Regions from separate parts of the Streptomyces sp. NPDC001927 genome, predicted to be linked through region 1. Evidence: riboswitches for the same ligand, from Rfam matches in the RefSeq annotation. Region 1 holds a riboswitch; the other holds the start of a gene.
What was found. Region 1 has a riboswitch for cyclic di-AMP ahead of ACWCO8_RS09700 (C40 family peptidase). Riboswitches for the same ligand answer to the same signal wherever they lie in the genome.

Region 1 (7,552 bases):
TTTTACAAGGAGGCGCCGCCATGCACGCTCGCTATGTCCTGCCCGAGTTCACCGAGCGCACCAGCTACGGGAGCCGGACCCTCGACCCGTACTCCAAGCTGCTCGAGGAACGGATCGTCTTCCTCGGCACCCCCATCGACGAGACCTCGGCCAACGACGTGATCGCGCAGCTCCTGCACCTGGAGTACGCCGATCCGGACCGGGACATCTCGCTGTACATCAACTCCCCCGGCGGCTCGATGAACGCCATGTCCGCGATCTACGACACGATGCAGGTCGTCACCTGCGACGTGGAGACCACGTGTCTCGGGCAGGCCGTCTCGACCGCCGCCGTGCTGCTCGCGGCCGGCGCGCCCGGCAAGCGGCTCGCGCTGCCCGGCGCCCGGGTGGTGCTCCAGCAGCCCGCGACGGACGAGCCGTTGCAGGGGCAGCCGAGCGATCTCGACATCCAGGCACGGGAGTTGATCCGGATGCGCGCGATGATGGCCGGGATGCTGGTCACCCACACCGGCCAGGACCTCGAGCGGATCGACGCCGACATCGACCGGACGACCGTCCTCGACGCGCCGGGCGCGACCGCCTACGGCGTGGTGGACCACGTCGTTCAGAACCGCGGGGCGTCGGGCGGCGCCGGGGGAAGGTGAGCCCGCGATGGTTCCCGAGCTGCCGCCGCTGCCCGCTCTGACGCGCGCCGAGGGCGAGTTCATCGACGCCTATCTCGAAGTCGTCGACCTGCTGGGCCGCATCAATCCATCCAGGGCTTCGCATACGTATGGGGCGCTGCGCGCGGCTCAGGCGCTGGTGGGGCGGGCCAACGCCCTGCGGGACGCGCTGACGGCGATGCATACGCGCGGCGAGAGCGAGGTGCACGCGGAGACATTGGCCCGTGCGCTCCGGGTGTTGGACGGGGAGCGTAGATCGGGCCGCGTCACCGTCCCGGAGACACCGGCGAGTTGACATTCCCCCGTGTCGTGTCGAGGTCCACTCGGAGCAGCGCGGCCGCAGAATCGCTCCCCCGTTCGGCGTAGTCGACGAATCGACATATGTGCGGGGTGAGTTGCACAACAGGTGTACACATCTGGCGGAATAGGGCGCCCCACCCCTGGTCCGGGACTCGTCGGCCAAACCTCCGACGATCACGAAACATGCCTGTCCACCCGAATGGATCAGTCGTGAGGAGCCTCACATAACGCCGTTTCGGCTCGGTTTTCGCCCGGGTTGTGGGTCAAGATCCCTCACGACGACAAGCCCCCGCCACCGCGGCGGGGCGGTCCGGGCGGACGCCGAGTCCTGCCGCTGTCCCGGATGTCTGGTCGACAGGAGTGGATCGGCAGGAGTGGAGGACCCGAGCAGTACGGGACGGCCGGCCAGTGGGGCCGTTCCTCGGGGTGAAGCCGCAGCCGCGGCCGGGCAACTTCGCCAGCCCGAACCCGACAGGTCATCCTTCACAGGCGGCTGACGAAGGGTTGCGCATGACTGCGCAGATTCATGTCCCGTCCCTGCTGTCCCGGGCCGGAGCCGTCTCGGCTCTCACCCTCGCCGCCCTCGGCGGCACGATGCTGGCGCCAGGAGCCGCATCGGAGGCCCAGGCCGCGACGTCGTACGCCGGCAACGCGCTGAACATCGCGGCTTCGAAGAAGGGATCGCCCTACAAGTACGGAGCGTCGGGACCGTCCCGGTTCGACTGCTCGGGGCTCACGCTCTACTCGTACAAGAAGGCGGGCAAGTCGCTGCCCCGTACCGCGCAGCAGCAGTACAACAAGACCCGGCACATCTCCGCGTCCAGCAGGCAGAAGGGGGACCTGGTCTTCTTCCATTCCGGTGGAAGGGTGTACCACGTGGGGATCTACGCGGGTAGCGGAAAGATCTGGCACTCGCCCAAGAAGGGTTCCTGGGTGAAGCTCGACAAGATCTGGACGTCCAAGGTCTACTACGGCCGGGTGCGCTGACGCCCGGTCGGCTCCGACGTGTGACCAAGGGGTGCGGTGGCGCCGCCGCATCCCTCGCCCCGGGGTCAGTGCCCTGGGGACACCAGCAGCGTCACTCCGAGGGCGGCGAGCATGCCGCCCGTCACCCCCTGCACGGTCCGTGCCGTCCGGGGCCGCCGCAGCCGGTGGCCGAGCCGGTCCACGCCGAGGGCCACCAGCGGGAACCAGAGCAGGGCCAGCAGCACCACGATCGACGCGAGCAGCAGCGTGCGCGGCAGCACCGCCACACCGGCCGGCACGAACTGCGGCAGCAGGCTGAGGAAGAGCACGGGCGCCTTGGGGTTGAGGACGTTTGTCAGGAAGCCCTGCCGGAAGGCCCGCCCGACCGCCCGCTCCCCCGCCACGTCCGCCGGCGTCTCGCCCGCCGTCGCGCGCAGCGCACCGCGCAACGCCTGCACGCCGAGGTAGAGGACGTACGCGCCGCCGGCGATCTGCAGCGCGCGGTACAGCACGGGTACGGCGATCAGCACGGCCGCGAGCCCGGCCACCGCGAGGGCGGTGTGCACCAGGAGCCCGCCCGCCACGCCCACCGCGCAGGCGACCCCGGCCCGGCGCGAGGCGAGAGCGCTGCGCACGACGACGGTGAAGTCCGCGCCCGGCATGGCCACCATGCCCGCCGCGACCCCGATGAAGGCGATCAGCTGTCCGTCCATGACCCCAGCGTGCCCGCCGAGAGCCTTTAGTGTGGAGACAGGATTTTATGGGCCTGCCAAAAGGAATGCTTAATGCAGGATCTGGTGCGGCTCGCGGCGCTTGTGGCCGTCGCCGAGGACGGCTCGATCACCCGGGCCGCCGCCCGGCTCGGCTACACCCCGCCCGCCCTCTCGCAGCAGCTCGCCAAGCTGGAGCGGGAGGCGGGGGCCGCGCTGCTCGTACGGCACCATCGGGGCGCGCGGCTCACTCCCGCGGGCGAACTGCTCGTCACCCGGGCGCGCCGGGTCCTGGACGAGATGGACCGGGCCCGCCATGAGCTGGCCCGGCTGAGCGGCCTGTCGGGCGGGCGGCTGCGGGTCGGCACCTTCACCACCGTGGGCATCCATCTGCTGCCGCCGGTGCTCAGCGCGTTCCGCCGGGCCCACCCGGACGTGGAGCTGACGGTCGCCGAGTACGAACCGCCGGGCGGGATCCACGCCGTGGCGGCGGGCGAGGTGGATCTCGCGCTGACCCACACGTACGAGCCGGCCGAACCGGCGCCGCTACCGCCGGGGGTCGAGCTGGAGCCGCTGCTGGTCGAGGAGTTGGTCCTGGTCACGGCGCCGGGCCACGTCCTGGCGGAGGGTTCGGGCCGGTTGCCGATCACGGAGCTCGCGGGCCAGCCACTGATCAGCAGCGCCCCGGACCACCCGCCGCGCCGGGGCGTGGAGGGCGCCCTTGCCCGCGCGGGCGCGACGCCGTCGGTGGTCTGCCGTACACCCGGCTACGCCCTGGTGTGCGCCCTGGTCAGCGCGGGCCTCGGGGTGGCGGTGGTCCCGGAGATGGTCGCGTCGATGACGGCTTCGCCCCTGGGGGTACGCGCCCTGGAGCCGACCTCGTTCCGCCGAACGATCTCGGTCGCCCACCGAGGCGAGGAGTCCGGCCCGGCAGCGGCCTCCCTACGAGCACTCCTGCGCGGCGGCTTCGCCCGGGCCTAGGGTCCGTCCTTCCAGGGACAGGCCCCATGGCCGACCCGCACCGGCCCGGTGGCCTGCGTCAGTCGAAGAGGGCGACGACTCCGCTCACCCAGATTCCGAGGACCGCGAGGGTGCCCACCAGGCAGCCGATGCCCGCCAGGACGTCGCGGACCGACCACGGCTCGGAGGGCGCCTCGTGCGGGTCCTCCAGGCTGTCCTCGTAGGAGGTGGGGTCGTCCCAGTCGACGGGGTGCCCCAGCTCTTCGGCGCAGGCGGTCCGCACCGCGACCAGTTGCCCCGTCGCGAAGGGGGTCGCAGCCGTGGTTTCGGGGCCACGCCAGGCGAGGGCCTTCATCCGCCACCCGGGAGACCCGTACCGCGCCTCGAACGCGGTGGTCTCGTCGGCGCTGCGGTCCTCTTCGAGGTACATCCAGCGGCCGGCCTCGGCGGCGTCGCCGTAGAGCCGGTACACCTCGGCCAGACGCCGGCGGAGCGTCAGGTCGTACGGGAAGGACGAGACGAGACCGCGCAAGCGCTGGCGCGCGACGGGAACGCGGCCGGCGGCCAGGTCCGCGTCGACTCGGGCAAGGGTCTCTCTCAGGGGCATGGACGCATCATCGGCTACCGCTCTGAGCTGCGTCGACCTGGTTTTTCTCAGCTCGGAGAGGCCGCGGCGGCCGGAGTCGCGGTCCAGGGGAGGTTGATCCAGACCGTCTTGCCGCCCTCGTCGGTCGGGGTGACCGAGAGGCGGCCGCCCGCCTCGGCCGTCAGGATGCGGATGATGACCATCCCGCGGCCGTTGTCCTGCTGCACCGCCGCCGGGAGCCGCTTCGGCCAGCGGGGGTGGCTGTCGGTGACGCCGATGTGGAGCTGTTCCTCGCGCTCCAGGCGGACGTCGACCGTGAAGGTGGGCGACTGGCCGAAGGTGTGCTGGACGGCGTTGGTGGCCAGCTCCGAGACGATCAGCCGGACCGTGTCGGCGGTGTCGCTGCCGCCCGCGAGCCCCCAGCCGCTGAGGACGTCGGCGACATATCTCCGGGCGGCGGACACCGAGGCGGGATCGCTCGGCAGAGTGACGGTTGCTTCCTGGTGGTCTGCCATGGCGACGCTGTCCCTTTCCCACCGGGCCCGGCCCGGTTTGCACTTCGCGTCAGACTGCCACCGATCGTGCCGCCCCGGGCGGCGATCCACCAAGATATGTGCATATTTGTCGCTCGAAGCGGTGAACTCTACGACGAGAGACCGTATTTGGGATCCATCAGTGGGAGGGCGGTGCGGTCCGCACGATCGTGGCGACGGCCTGCTCGATCTGCGCGTCCGTCAGATCCGCGCGGGCCGTGAGCCGCAGCCGCGAGATGCCGTCCGGGACGGACGGCGGCCGGAAGCAGCCGACGGCGAGCCCCTGCTCACGGCAGTGGGCCGCCCACCGCAGCGCCGCCTCCGGCGAGGGCGCGCGGACGGAGACCACCGCCGCGTCCGGGCGTACGGCGGTCAGACCGGCCGCGGTGAGCATCCGGTGCAGCGTGGTCGCGACGGTCCTGGCGCGCTCGGCGAGACCGGGTTCGTCCTGGATCAGCCGCAGACCGCTCAGGGCCGCGCCGACGGCGGCCGGGGCGAGTCCGGTGTCGAAGATGAACGTCCGGGCCGCGTTGACCAGGTGCTCGACGACCCGGGCCGGGCCGAGGACCGCTCCGCCCTGACTGCCCAGCGACTTGGAGAGCGTGAGGGTGGCGACCACGTCCGGGTCGCCCGCGAGCCCGGCGGCGTGCAGGGCGCCGCGGCCGCCGTCGCCGAGCACGCCCAGGCCGTGGGCGTCGTCCACGACCAGCCCGGCGCCGTGGGCCCGGCAGGCCTCGGCCAGTTCGGGGAGCGGGGCCCGGTCGCCGTCCACCGAGAAGACGGAGTCGGAGACCACGAGCGACCTGCGGTCCGGGTGGGCCTGGAGGGTCTTGCGTACCGCCTCGGGCTCGGCGTGCGGGACCACGGCCGTCTCGGCGCGCGAGAGCCGGCAGCCGTCCACGATCGAGGCGTGGTTGCTCGCGTCGGAGACGATCAGCGCGTCGCGGCCGCTCAGCGCGGTGAGGGCGGCGAGGTTGGCGGTGTAGCCGGAGGAGAAGACGAGGGCCGCCTCGAAGCCGCAGAACGCCGCGAGTTCGCGTTCGAGAGCCGCGTGCAATTGGGTCGTACCGGTGACCAGACGCGAGCCGGTGGACCCCGCGCCCCAGCGGCGGGCCGCTTCGGCGGCGGCCTCGGTCACCTCCGGGCGGCGGGTCAGTCCGAGGTAGTCGTTGCTCGCCAGATCGAGCGGCTCCGACTCGGCGGACCGGGGCCGCAGCGTGCGGACGAGCCCGGCCTCCGCACGGCGGCGCGCCTCCGTGTCGGTCCAGTCGAACGGGGTCCGGCGGGTGTCCTCGTCCCGGTGCATGGGGCAGATCCTTTTGTAGGCAGCGCACAGACCCTAACCGTCCGGGGCCGGGGAGAGGGTGTGGCCATCCACACACGACAAACTGGCGCGTTTGTTCAGATCCTCCTTGGCCACGAGGTGTGCCGTAAGCAAGGATCAGCCCTTATGGACCTGCTGAACACGCTGGTGGACAAGGGGCTGCGGCGCGAGCTGCCGAGCCGTGAAGAAGCGCTCGCCGTATTGGCGACCTCCGACGACGAACTGCTCGATGTGGTGGCCGCGGCGGGCAAGGTGCGCCGTCAGTGGTTCGGGCGGCGCGTGAAGCTGAACTACCTCGTCAATCTGAAGTCGGGGCTCTGCCCCGAGGACTGCTCGTACTGTTCCCAGCGGCTCGGCTCGACGGCCGGGATCCTCAAGTACAGCTGGCTGAAGCCGGACGAGGCCTCGCAGGCCGCGGCCGCCGGTGTCGCGGGCGGGGCCAAGCGGGTCTGCCTGGTGGCGAGCGGCCGCGGTCCGACGGACCGGGACGTCGAGCGGGTCGGCAAGACGATCGAGGCCATCAAGGAGCAGAACGAGGGCGTCGAGGTCTGCGCCTGCCTGGGGCTGCTCTCGGACGGCCAGGCGGAGCGACTGCGCGAGGCGGGCGCCGACGCCTACAACCACAACCTGAACACGTCCGAGGGGACGTACGGGGAGATCACCACCACCCACACCTACGCGGACCGGGTGGACACCGTGCAGAAGGCGCACGCCGCCGGTCTGTCGGCCTGCTCGGGGCTGATCGCGGGCATGGGCGAGAGCGACGAGGACCTGGTCGACGTCGTCTACGCGCTGCGCGAGCTGGACTCGGACTCGGTGCCGGTCAACTTCCTGATCCCGTTCGAGGGCACTCCGCTGGCGAAGGAGTGGAACCTCACCCCGCAGCGCTGTCTGCGGATCCTGGCGATGGTCCGGTTCGTCTGCCCGGACGTCGAGGTCCGGATCGCGGGCGGGCGCGAGGTGCACCTGCGCTCGATGCAGCCGCTCGCGCTGAACATCGCGAACTCGATCTTCCTCGGTGACTACCTGACGAGCGAGGGCCAGGCCGGCCAGACGGACCTGGACATGATCGCGGACGCGGGCTTCGAGGTGGAGGGCGCGGGCACGACCACGCTGCCCGCCCACCGCGCGGACGCGCTCGCCGCGGCGGGCGTGACGGCCGGTGCGACGGCCGGCGGCTGCGGCTCGGCGGCGTCGGCGGGCTGCGGCTCACACGCGGAAGCGGGTGCGGGTGCGGCGGCCGGTGGCGGCTGCGGCTCGCACGCCGAGGCGGGCGGCGGCTGCGGTCCGTGCGGCGGCCACGCGGCGGTCGCCACGGAGGCCCCCGCCGAGGTGCCGGGCGCACGGACCGACCTGGTGGCCGTACGCCGTCGTGGCGCCGGAACGGACGTCGCGCCGAATGCGTAACGAGGAGCTGCTGGCCCTGGACCGGGCGCACGTGTGGCATCCGTACGGCCCCATGCCGGGCCGTGCGGAGCCGCTGGTCGTCGAGTCCGCGTCCGGGGTACGGC
Region 2 (7,552 bases), on a different contig from region 1:
CCACGTCGAGTGGCTGTCGATCACGACGACTCCGACGAAGGAGTACGTGACCGGCCTCGGCCAGATGTACGTGGACGACCCGCGCTTCACCGTCAACTACGACCAGCACGGCGAGGGCACCGCCGTTCTCGTACGGGACGCGATGAAGGTCTACGCGGAGCGGAATCTGTAGCGCCTGCTGTGCGGTCCGTGACCTCGCGTCCCCCACATGGCCGAGCGGGGGTCGCAGAGCGGCGCGGCTCCCGCCACCCTGGGGAGGGCGCGGTACCGTCCGTCGCCGCGCCGTGTACGGACCGGGCAGGAGAGCACAGGTGGGGCAGGGCCAGGGGCAGGGGCAGGAACGAGGGCCGGACCGGGGGCAGGGGCGGGCTGAACGGCAGGTGAACGGGCAGCGCGATCAGGGACCGGGGAACGGGCGGGCGAACGGCGCGGCGAACGGCGGGGCGAACGGACGGGCTCGGGGACGGGGGCACGGAAGGGCTCGGGGACGGGCGAACGGACGGACTCAAGGGCAGGCGTCCGGCCGGGCGAACGGACCGATGTACGGCTCGCGCAACGGCCTCTCCCCGCGCGCCCCGCGCCGGCGGGCCGAGCGGGCCCGGCGCTTCATCCGGGCCCTGCCGCCGCTGGTGATCCTCGGCGGGATCGTCTTCGACCTGGCCACCCCCGCCGCGTACACCGCCTCCCCGATGTTCTCCGCCGCGCCGCTCATCGCCGCCCCGTTCTTCTCCATGCTGACGACGCTGCTCACCGGCATCGCCGCCGTCCTCGCCGGCATCGGCCTGCACGTCTACAACGGCACCGCCGACGACATCCCCGCCCTCACCGAGACGCTGACCGTCGTCACCGTCTCCGCCCTCGCCCTGCTGATCAACCGGGTCGTGCGGCGCAGCGGCGAGCGGCTCGCCTCGGCGCGGGTGATCGCGGAGACCGCGCAGAAGGCCGTGCTGCCGACGCCCGCCGAGCGGATCGGCGGGCTCCAGGTCGCGGCCCGGTACGAGGCCGCGCAGGCGGACGCGTTCATCGGCGGGGACCTGTTCGCCGTCCAGGACACGCCGTTCGGGGTACGGCTCGTGGTCGGGGACGTGCGCGGCAAGGGGCTCGACGCGGTCGAGGCGGTCGCTGTCGTGATCGGCGCCTTCCGGGAGGCGGCCGAGCAGGAGGCCTCGCTGGAGGGGGTCGCCCAGCGCCTCGAACGAGCGCTGGCCCGCGAGGGCACCCGCCGCTCCGGGCTCGACGCCTTCGAGGGGTTCACCACGGCCGTCCTGGCGGAGATCCCGCGCGGGGGCGGGCGGGTACGGGTCGTGAACCGGGGCCACCCCGAGCCTCTCTTGCTGTACGCGGACGGGGGCCTGACCCACCTGGAGCCGACCGAGCCCGCGCTGCCGCTCGGCATGGGCGAGCTGGCCGCCTGGCCGGACCGGGCCGACGAGGCCCCGTACCCGCCGGGCGCCACGCTGCTCCTCTACACCGACGGGCTCTCCGAGGCGCGCGACGCCTCCGGGGCCTTCTACGAACCGGCCGAGCGGCTCGCCGGGCGGATCTTCCCGGGGCCGGAGGAGATGCTCGACGCGCTCGTCGACGACGTCCGCCGGTACACGGGCGGGGGCTCCACCGACGACATGGCGCTGCTCGCCGTGAGCCGGCCGGGAGCGGGGCAGCCGGAGCGGCGCCGGACGATGCCCGTCGTGCCGTGAAGCACGTCGTTCCGCATGTGGTGACCTTGTGTAGTGGAGGCGTACCGCTCCGATAACAATTGACGAACCATCAGTTCTGGGGTGGCGGTAAGACTCCGTACTGAAGCGGGATCAAATCGGGCTGTACCAGCTCAATCTCGTGAATGATCAACCGGAACGGCTTGGAATCCGGCCCTCGTGTCTATTAACGTTCGATAACGCAGCGCGGTCGTCCCAGCCGTCGCAAGAGACGGCACCGTGCGCGTGCGCCGAATCCTGAAAGGGAACCGGGGAACCACTACTTGGGGTGAATCGGGCACCTCCGCATCCGTGCGGAACCGCCCGTAGGAGACCTTCCTGCTCCGAACCCGTCAGCTAACCCGGTAGGCGAGAAGGAAGGAAAGGAGCACGCCTCCGTGGCGTCCAACAGCCCTGCCCCCGACGGTCTTTCCGATGGGTTCAACGCGTTCGGCGCCCGTGGCGCCGCCGGGACGGACGACAACGCGACGACGCTGGGGGAGTGGAACCCGACCGAGGACTCCCTGCGCCAGCAGGCCCGTTCGGGCGGCCGCCACCGCGTCGTGAAGCAGCGCTCCGGCTTCGCCCGCTCCTCCACCGTCCTCGGCGTCGGTGTCATCGCGGCCGTCGGCGCGGGCGGCATGGCGACCGCCAAGGAGAAGCCCCCGGTCTCGATATCGCTGCCCGACCTCAACCTGCCGGACGCCTCCGAGCTGCCCGGTGTCGGCGAGTTCATCTCCGACGGCGGTTCGGACTCCGGTACGACCAACCCGCAGCCGCTCACGGCCACTCTCGCCCTGCCGGCCGACGGCGTCGAGAAGGCCGGAAGCGGCCAGTCCGCCTCCGCCTCGACCGCCGATGCCGGTGAGGCGCTGCGCGCCCGCATCCTGCAGCAGGCCGAGCAGCAGCAGGCCTCCGCCGACGCCGCCGAGAAGGCCGCTGCGGAGAAGGCCGCCGCCGAGAAGGCCGCCCTCGAGGCCGCCGCCAAGGCGGACCAGGCCGAGAAGGAAGCGGCCGCGGCGAAGAAGAAGGCCGAGGAGGAGGCTGCGGCGAAGGCCGAGGCGGAGCGCCTCGCGAAGCTCGCCGCGAGCTACTCGCTGCCGACTTCCTCGTACACGATCACCTCCACGTACGGCCAGTCCGGCTCCATGTGGTCCTCCGGCCAGCACACGGGCCTCGACTTCGCGGCGCCGACCGGCACGCCGGTCAAGGCCGTGCACGGCGGCACCATCAAGTCGGCCGGCTGGTCCGGCTCGTACGGCTACCGGATCGTCCTCGAACTCGAGGACGGTACGGAGATCTGGTACGCGCACCTGTCCTCGATGACCGCGAGCGTCGGCCAGACCGTGGGCACCGGCGACACGATCGGGCGCGTGGGCGCGACCGGCAACGTGACCGGCCCGCACCTCCACCTGGAGGTCCACACCGCGGGCGGCTCGGGCATCGACCCGGCGGCCTGGCTGGGCAACAAGGGCCTCTCGGTCTAAGGGCTTCCCGGTCCAAGGGCCTCGCGGCCCGACGGCCTCGCGGTCCAAGGACCCGGCGGCCCAACGGCCTCGCGGTCCGAGGACCTCCCGAGCCCTCACGACTCCGGCAGCCCTGGCGTAACCCCCCCCACGTCAGGGCTGCCGGAATACCCGTACCCGGTGCGGTCGTTGTACCGTCCCATGACCTCACTGCGCCCACTGGGCACTTCCGAACTGAACGTCTTCCCCCTCGCGCTCGGCGGCAACGTCTTCGGCTGGTCCTCCAGCGAGGAGCAGTCCTTCGCGGTCCTCGACGCCTACACCGCCGCCGGCGGCAACTTCGTCGACACCGCGGACATGTACTCCGCCTGGGCCGAGGGCAATCAGGGCGGCGAGTCCGAGACGGTCATCGGCAAGTGGCTGGCCTCGCGCGGCAATCGCTCCGAGGTCGTCATCGCCACGAAGGTCGGCGCGCACCCCCGGTACAAGGGCCTCGCCGCGACCACGATCAAGGGCGCGGTGGAGGAGTCGCTCCGCCGGCTCGGGACCGACTACATCGACCTGTACTACTCGCACTTCGACGACCCGACCGTCCCGGTCGAGGAGATCGTCACCGCCCTCGACCAGCTGGTGAAGGAGGGCAAGGTGCGGGCCGTCGCCGCCTCCAACATCGCGCCCGACCGGCTCCAGGCCTCCCTCGACTTCGCCGAGACCGAGGGCCTCGCCCGTTACGTCGCCCTGCAGCCGCACTACAACCTGCTCTCGCGCGACACGTACGAGGGCGAACTCCTGGCCACCACCGAGCGCGCCGGGCTCGCCGCCGTCCCGTACTTCGCGCTGGCGTCCGGCTTCCTCACGGGCAAGTACCGCGCCGGGAAGACCGTCGAGAGCGTCCGCGCCGAGGGCGCCGCCGAGCACGCGAAGACCGAGCGGGGCCGGCGGATCCTCGCCGCGCTCGACACCGTGGCCGAGGCGCACGGCGCGGAGGTCGCCACCGTCGCCCTGGCCTGGCTCGCCTCCCGCCCGACCGTCGTCGCCCCGATCGCCTCGGCCCGCACGGTCGAACAGCTCCCGGCCCTGGTGGCGGTGGCCGACCTCCGCCTGACCGATGCGGAGCTCACGCTCCTGACGGAGGCCTCGGAGCCGGACGCCGTCTGAGGACCGGAGCCCCTAGCTCTGGTACGGGTTGTAGCCGCCGTAGTCGAGGTACTGCGGCGGCGCCCACACCCGGCCCGTCGCCCGCGCCGCGTACGTGAGCGCGGGCGAGGCGACCGGCTTGCGCTGCCAGAGGTGGTGGAGCAGCTCCTGCTCGCGCGCCGTGAAGTCGGGGACCTGCGCGCCCCGCTGGGCGCGGTGGCGCAGGAAGGCGAGGGTCGTCGCGAACGCCTCGTACTCGCCGACGGCCGTGGCGGCGGCCGCGCCGTACGTACGGCGGGCGAAGTCGCGGGCGACCGAGCGGGCGCGCATCGAGGAGAGCGCGAGCGGCTCGGCCGGTGAGAGCCAGCCGGCCGCCGCGTACGCCGGGAGCTGCCCGGATATCGTGCGCAGCTCGCGCTGCCTGCTCCATATCGCGAGCCAGGTCAGCAGGCCGAAGGCGGGCACCATGAACATGCCGTAGACGAGGATGAAGCCCAGCGGCCCGAGGATCGTCGCGGAGCCGTTCCACAGCGCGTGCATGAGCATGGCGAGGAGCAGTCCGGCGAGCGGCAGCAGGATCCGGCGGGTCCGCAGGAACTTCCGCCGGGAGGTGGCCAGGGCGGCGAAGGCGAAGCCGAGGCCGGTGAAGACCGTGAAGAGCGGATGCGCGAACGGCGACATCACGATCCGTACGAAGAAGGTGCCCGCGGTCATCGAGCCGAGGCCGCCGGAGCCGAGGTCCTGGTCCTCTCCGAAGGCGTTGCCGAGATAGAGGATGTTCTCGGTGAAGGCGAAGCCGGTGGCGGTGAAGCCCGCGACGACGACTCCGTCGACGAGGCCGGTGAAGTGCCGTCGGCGGAAGAGGAAGATCAGCAGGATCGCGGCGGCCTTGGCGCTCTCCTCCACGACCGGGGCGACGACCGTGGCGCCCCAGGACTCGGCGGAGGCGGGGTCGGCGGTGGCGGTCGCGATCCAGCGGACCGCGAAGGAGTTGGCGAGGATCGCGACGAGCGTCGCGGCGCACGCGCCCCATGCGAAGGCGAAGATCAGGTTCTTCCACGGGCCCGGCTCGACCCGGTCGAGCCAGCGGAAGGCGGCCATCAACAGCGGTACGGGCAGGACCGCGAGGCCGAGGCCGACGAGGAAGCCTTCGGTGCCGGTCTGTTCCCGGACGATCGCGAGGATCACGAGCGCGCAGAGCGCGAGCACGGTGATCACGGCGACGGCCCGGACCACCTTGCTGCGCCAGAAGGCGCGACGAGGCCTGTAGCGCCACTGGGCGCGGTCCGGAACGGCCGTGAAGGCCGGCTCCTCGGTGTCCCGGGTGGGGACGGGAACATGGTTCGACACGTGATCGACCCTAACGAGGAGGACTGACACCTGCGACGGAGTTCTCCGACAACTGCCGCTTCCTGTGGAAAACCAGAGCTGTTTCCTCTGGAAGGCAGAGCTGCTTCCTCTGGAAAGCCGAGCTACTTCCGGTGGAAAAGCAGGTCGTGCACCACATGCCCCTTGTCGAGGCCCTGGCCCTCGAAGCGGGTGAGGGGGCGGAAGTCGGGGCGGGGCGCGTAGCCGCCGTCGGGCTGGGTGTTCTCGAAGTCGGGGTGGGCGGAGAGGACTTCGAGCATCTGCTCGGCGTACTCCTCCCAGTCCGTGGCGCAGTGCAGCACGGCGCCGGGCTTCATCCGGGTCGCGAGCAGCGTGAGGAACTCGGGCTGGATCAGCCGCCGCTTGTGGTGGCGCTTCTTCGGCCAGGGGTCCGGGAAGTAGACCCGGCAGCCGTCGAGGGCGTCGGCGGCGAGCATCTCGCGGAGCAGGATGATCGCGTCGCCGTTGGCGACCCGTACGTTCTCCAGGCCGCCCCGGTCGGCGAGACCGAGGAGGTTGCCCTGGCCGGGGGTGTGGACGTCCACGGCGAGGATGCCGGTGCCGGGGTCGGCGGCGGCCATCTGGGCCGTGGCCTCGCCCATGCCGAAGCCGATCTCCAGGACCACGGGCAGGCCGCCGAACATCTCGTTCAGGTCGAGGACCCGCTTGCCGTCGATGTCGAGACCCCAGTCGGGCCAGCGCTTGAGCATCGCCTCCGCCTGCCCCGTGGTGACGCGGCTGCGGCGCGGCTGGAAGCTGCGGATCCGCCGCTCGTGGTGCGAACCGGCGGGATCGGGCAGCGGCCCTTCCCCGGGGGCGAACCTCTGGCTGCCCCGCTGGAAGACGGGCTCCGGGCGGGGCTGGGGGTGGGCGGCGGTTTCACGGGACTCAGACACAATGCGCCAATTCTACGATCCCGAATACGCTCCCTGTGGGGTGTGGCCGACTGGGGGTGCGGCCGACCAGCCGACCAGGTGCAGCCGGTTCCAGGTGGCACGGGCTACAGCAGGGCCAAGGCCCTGCGGGCCACCTCGCGGCCGATCGGCAGCGACGCCGTCGCCGCCGGCGACGGTGCGTTCAGGACGTGGACCGTCCTGTGCGCCTCGCGGATCAGGAAGTCGTCCACCAGCGTCCCGTCGCGGAGCACCGCCTGCGCCCGCACCCCGGCCGGAGCCCGGCGCAGATCCGTTTCTTCCACGGACGGCAGCAGCCTGCGCACCGCCTTCGTGAAGGCCCGCTTCGACAGGGAGCGGCGCAGCTCACCTGCTCCGTACCGCCAGTGCTCCCGGGCGATCTGCCACGACCCGGGCCACGCCAGCGTCCCCGCCAGGTCTCCGGGGCGGACGACCGACCAGTCGTACCCCTCCCTGGCCAGGGCCGGCACCGCGTTCGGCCCGACGTGGACGCCGCCGTCGACGCCCCGCGTCAGATGGACGCCGAGGAAGGGGAAGGCCGGGTCCGGGACCGGGTAGACCAGGCCGCGGATCAGCGAGGGGTCGGCCAGCTCGTAGTACTCGCCGCGGAAGGGCACGATCCGCATTTCCGGATCGTCGCCCGCGAGCCGCGCGACCCGGTCGCACTGGAGCCCCGCGCAGTTCACGAGAACCCGCCCGCGCACCACCGTCCCGGCCGCGGTGCGGACGGCGACGCCCCAGGGCCGCCGGTCGACGGTGGTGACCTCGGAGCCGTACAGGATGCGGGCGCCGGAGGCCTCGGCGAGCTGCTCGGCCACCGCGCCGTAGTCGCAGATCCCCGTCGTGCCGACGTGGATCGCGGCGAGGCCCCGCACGTTCGGTTCGTACTCGGCGATCTGGGCGGGGCCCAGTTCCCGCACCGGGATGCCGTTCTCCCGGCCGCGCTGCACGAGCGCGTGGAGCCGGGGCAGCT

Region 2: linked by a shared signal. The riboswitch ahead of ACWCO8_RS13755 (M23 family metallopeptidase) and the one ahead of ACWCO8_RS09700 (C40 family peptidase) in region 1 are both predicted to bind cyclic di-AMP.

The regions. Positions count from the first base shown of each region.
Region 1 is NZ_JBSFEN010000003.1:503,137-510,688, forward strand. It holds gene ACWCO8_RS09690 (ATP-dependent Clp protease proteolytic subunit) at 21-644, shown strand; gene ACWCO8_RS09695 (hypothetical protein) at 652-957, shown strand; cyclic di-AMP (ydaO/yuaA leader) riboswitch at 1,352-1,469, shown strand; gene ACWCO8_RS09700 (C40 family peptidase) at 1,473-1,949, shown strand; gene ACWCO8_RS09705 (LysE family translocator) at 2,015-2,641, opposite strand; gene ACWCO8_RS09710 (LysR family transcriptional regulator) at 2,714-3,619, shown strand; gene ACWCO8_RS09715 (DUF6584 family protein) at 3,678-4,205, opposite strand; gene ACWCO8_RS09720 (ATP-binding protein) at 4,253-4,699, opposite strand; gene ACWCO8_RS09725 (8-amino-7-oxononanoate synthase) at 4,857-6,023, opposite strand; gene bioB (biotin synthase BioB) at 6,168-7,448, shown strand; gene ACWCO8_RS09735 (adenosylmethionine--8-amino-7-oxononanoate transaminase) at 7,441-7,552, shown strand, end outside.
Region 2 is NZ_JBSFEN010000004.1:676,349-683,900, forward strand. It holds gene ACWCO8_RS13745 (MerR family transcriptional regulator) at 1-172, shown strand, start outside; gene ACWCO8_RS13750 (PP2C family protein-serine/threonine phosphatase) at 540-1,697, shown strand; cyclic di-AMP (ydaO/yuaA leader) riboswitch at 1,934-2,081, shown strand; gene ACWCO8_RS13755 (M23 family metallopeptidase) at 2,093-3,181, shown strand; gene ACWCO8_RS13760 (aldo/keto reductase) at 3,362-4,318, shown strand; gene ACWCO8_RS13765 (PrsW family intramembrane metalloprotease) at 4,331-5,647, opposite strand; gene trmB (tRNA (guanosine(46)-N7)-methyltransferase TrmB) at 5,770-6,561, opposite strand; gene lhgO (L-2-hydroxyglutarate oxidase) at 6,666-7,552, opposite strand, start outside.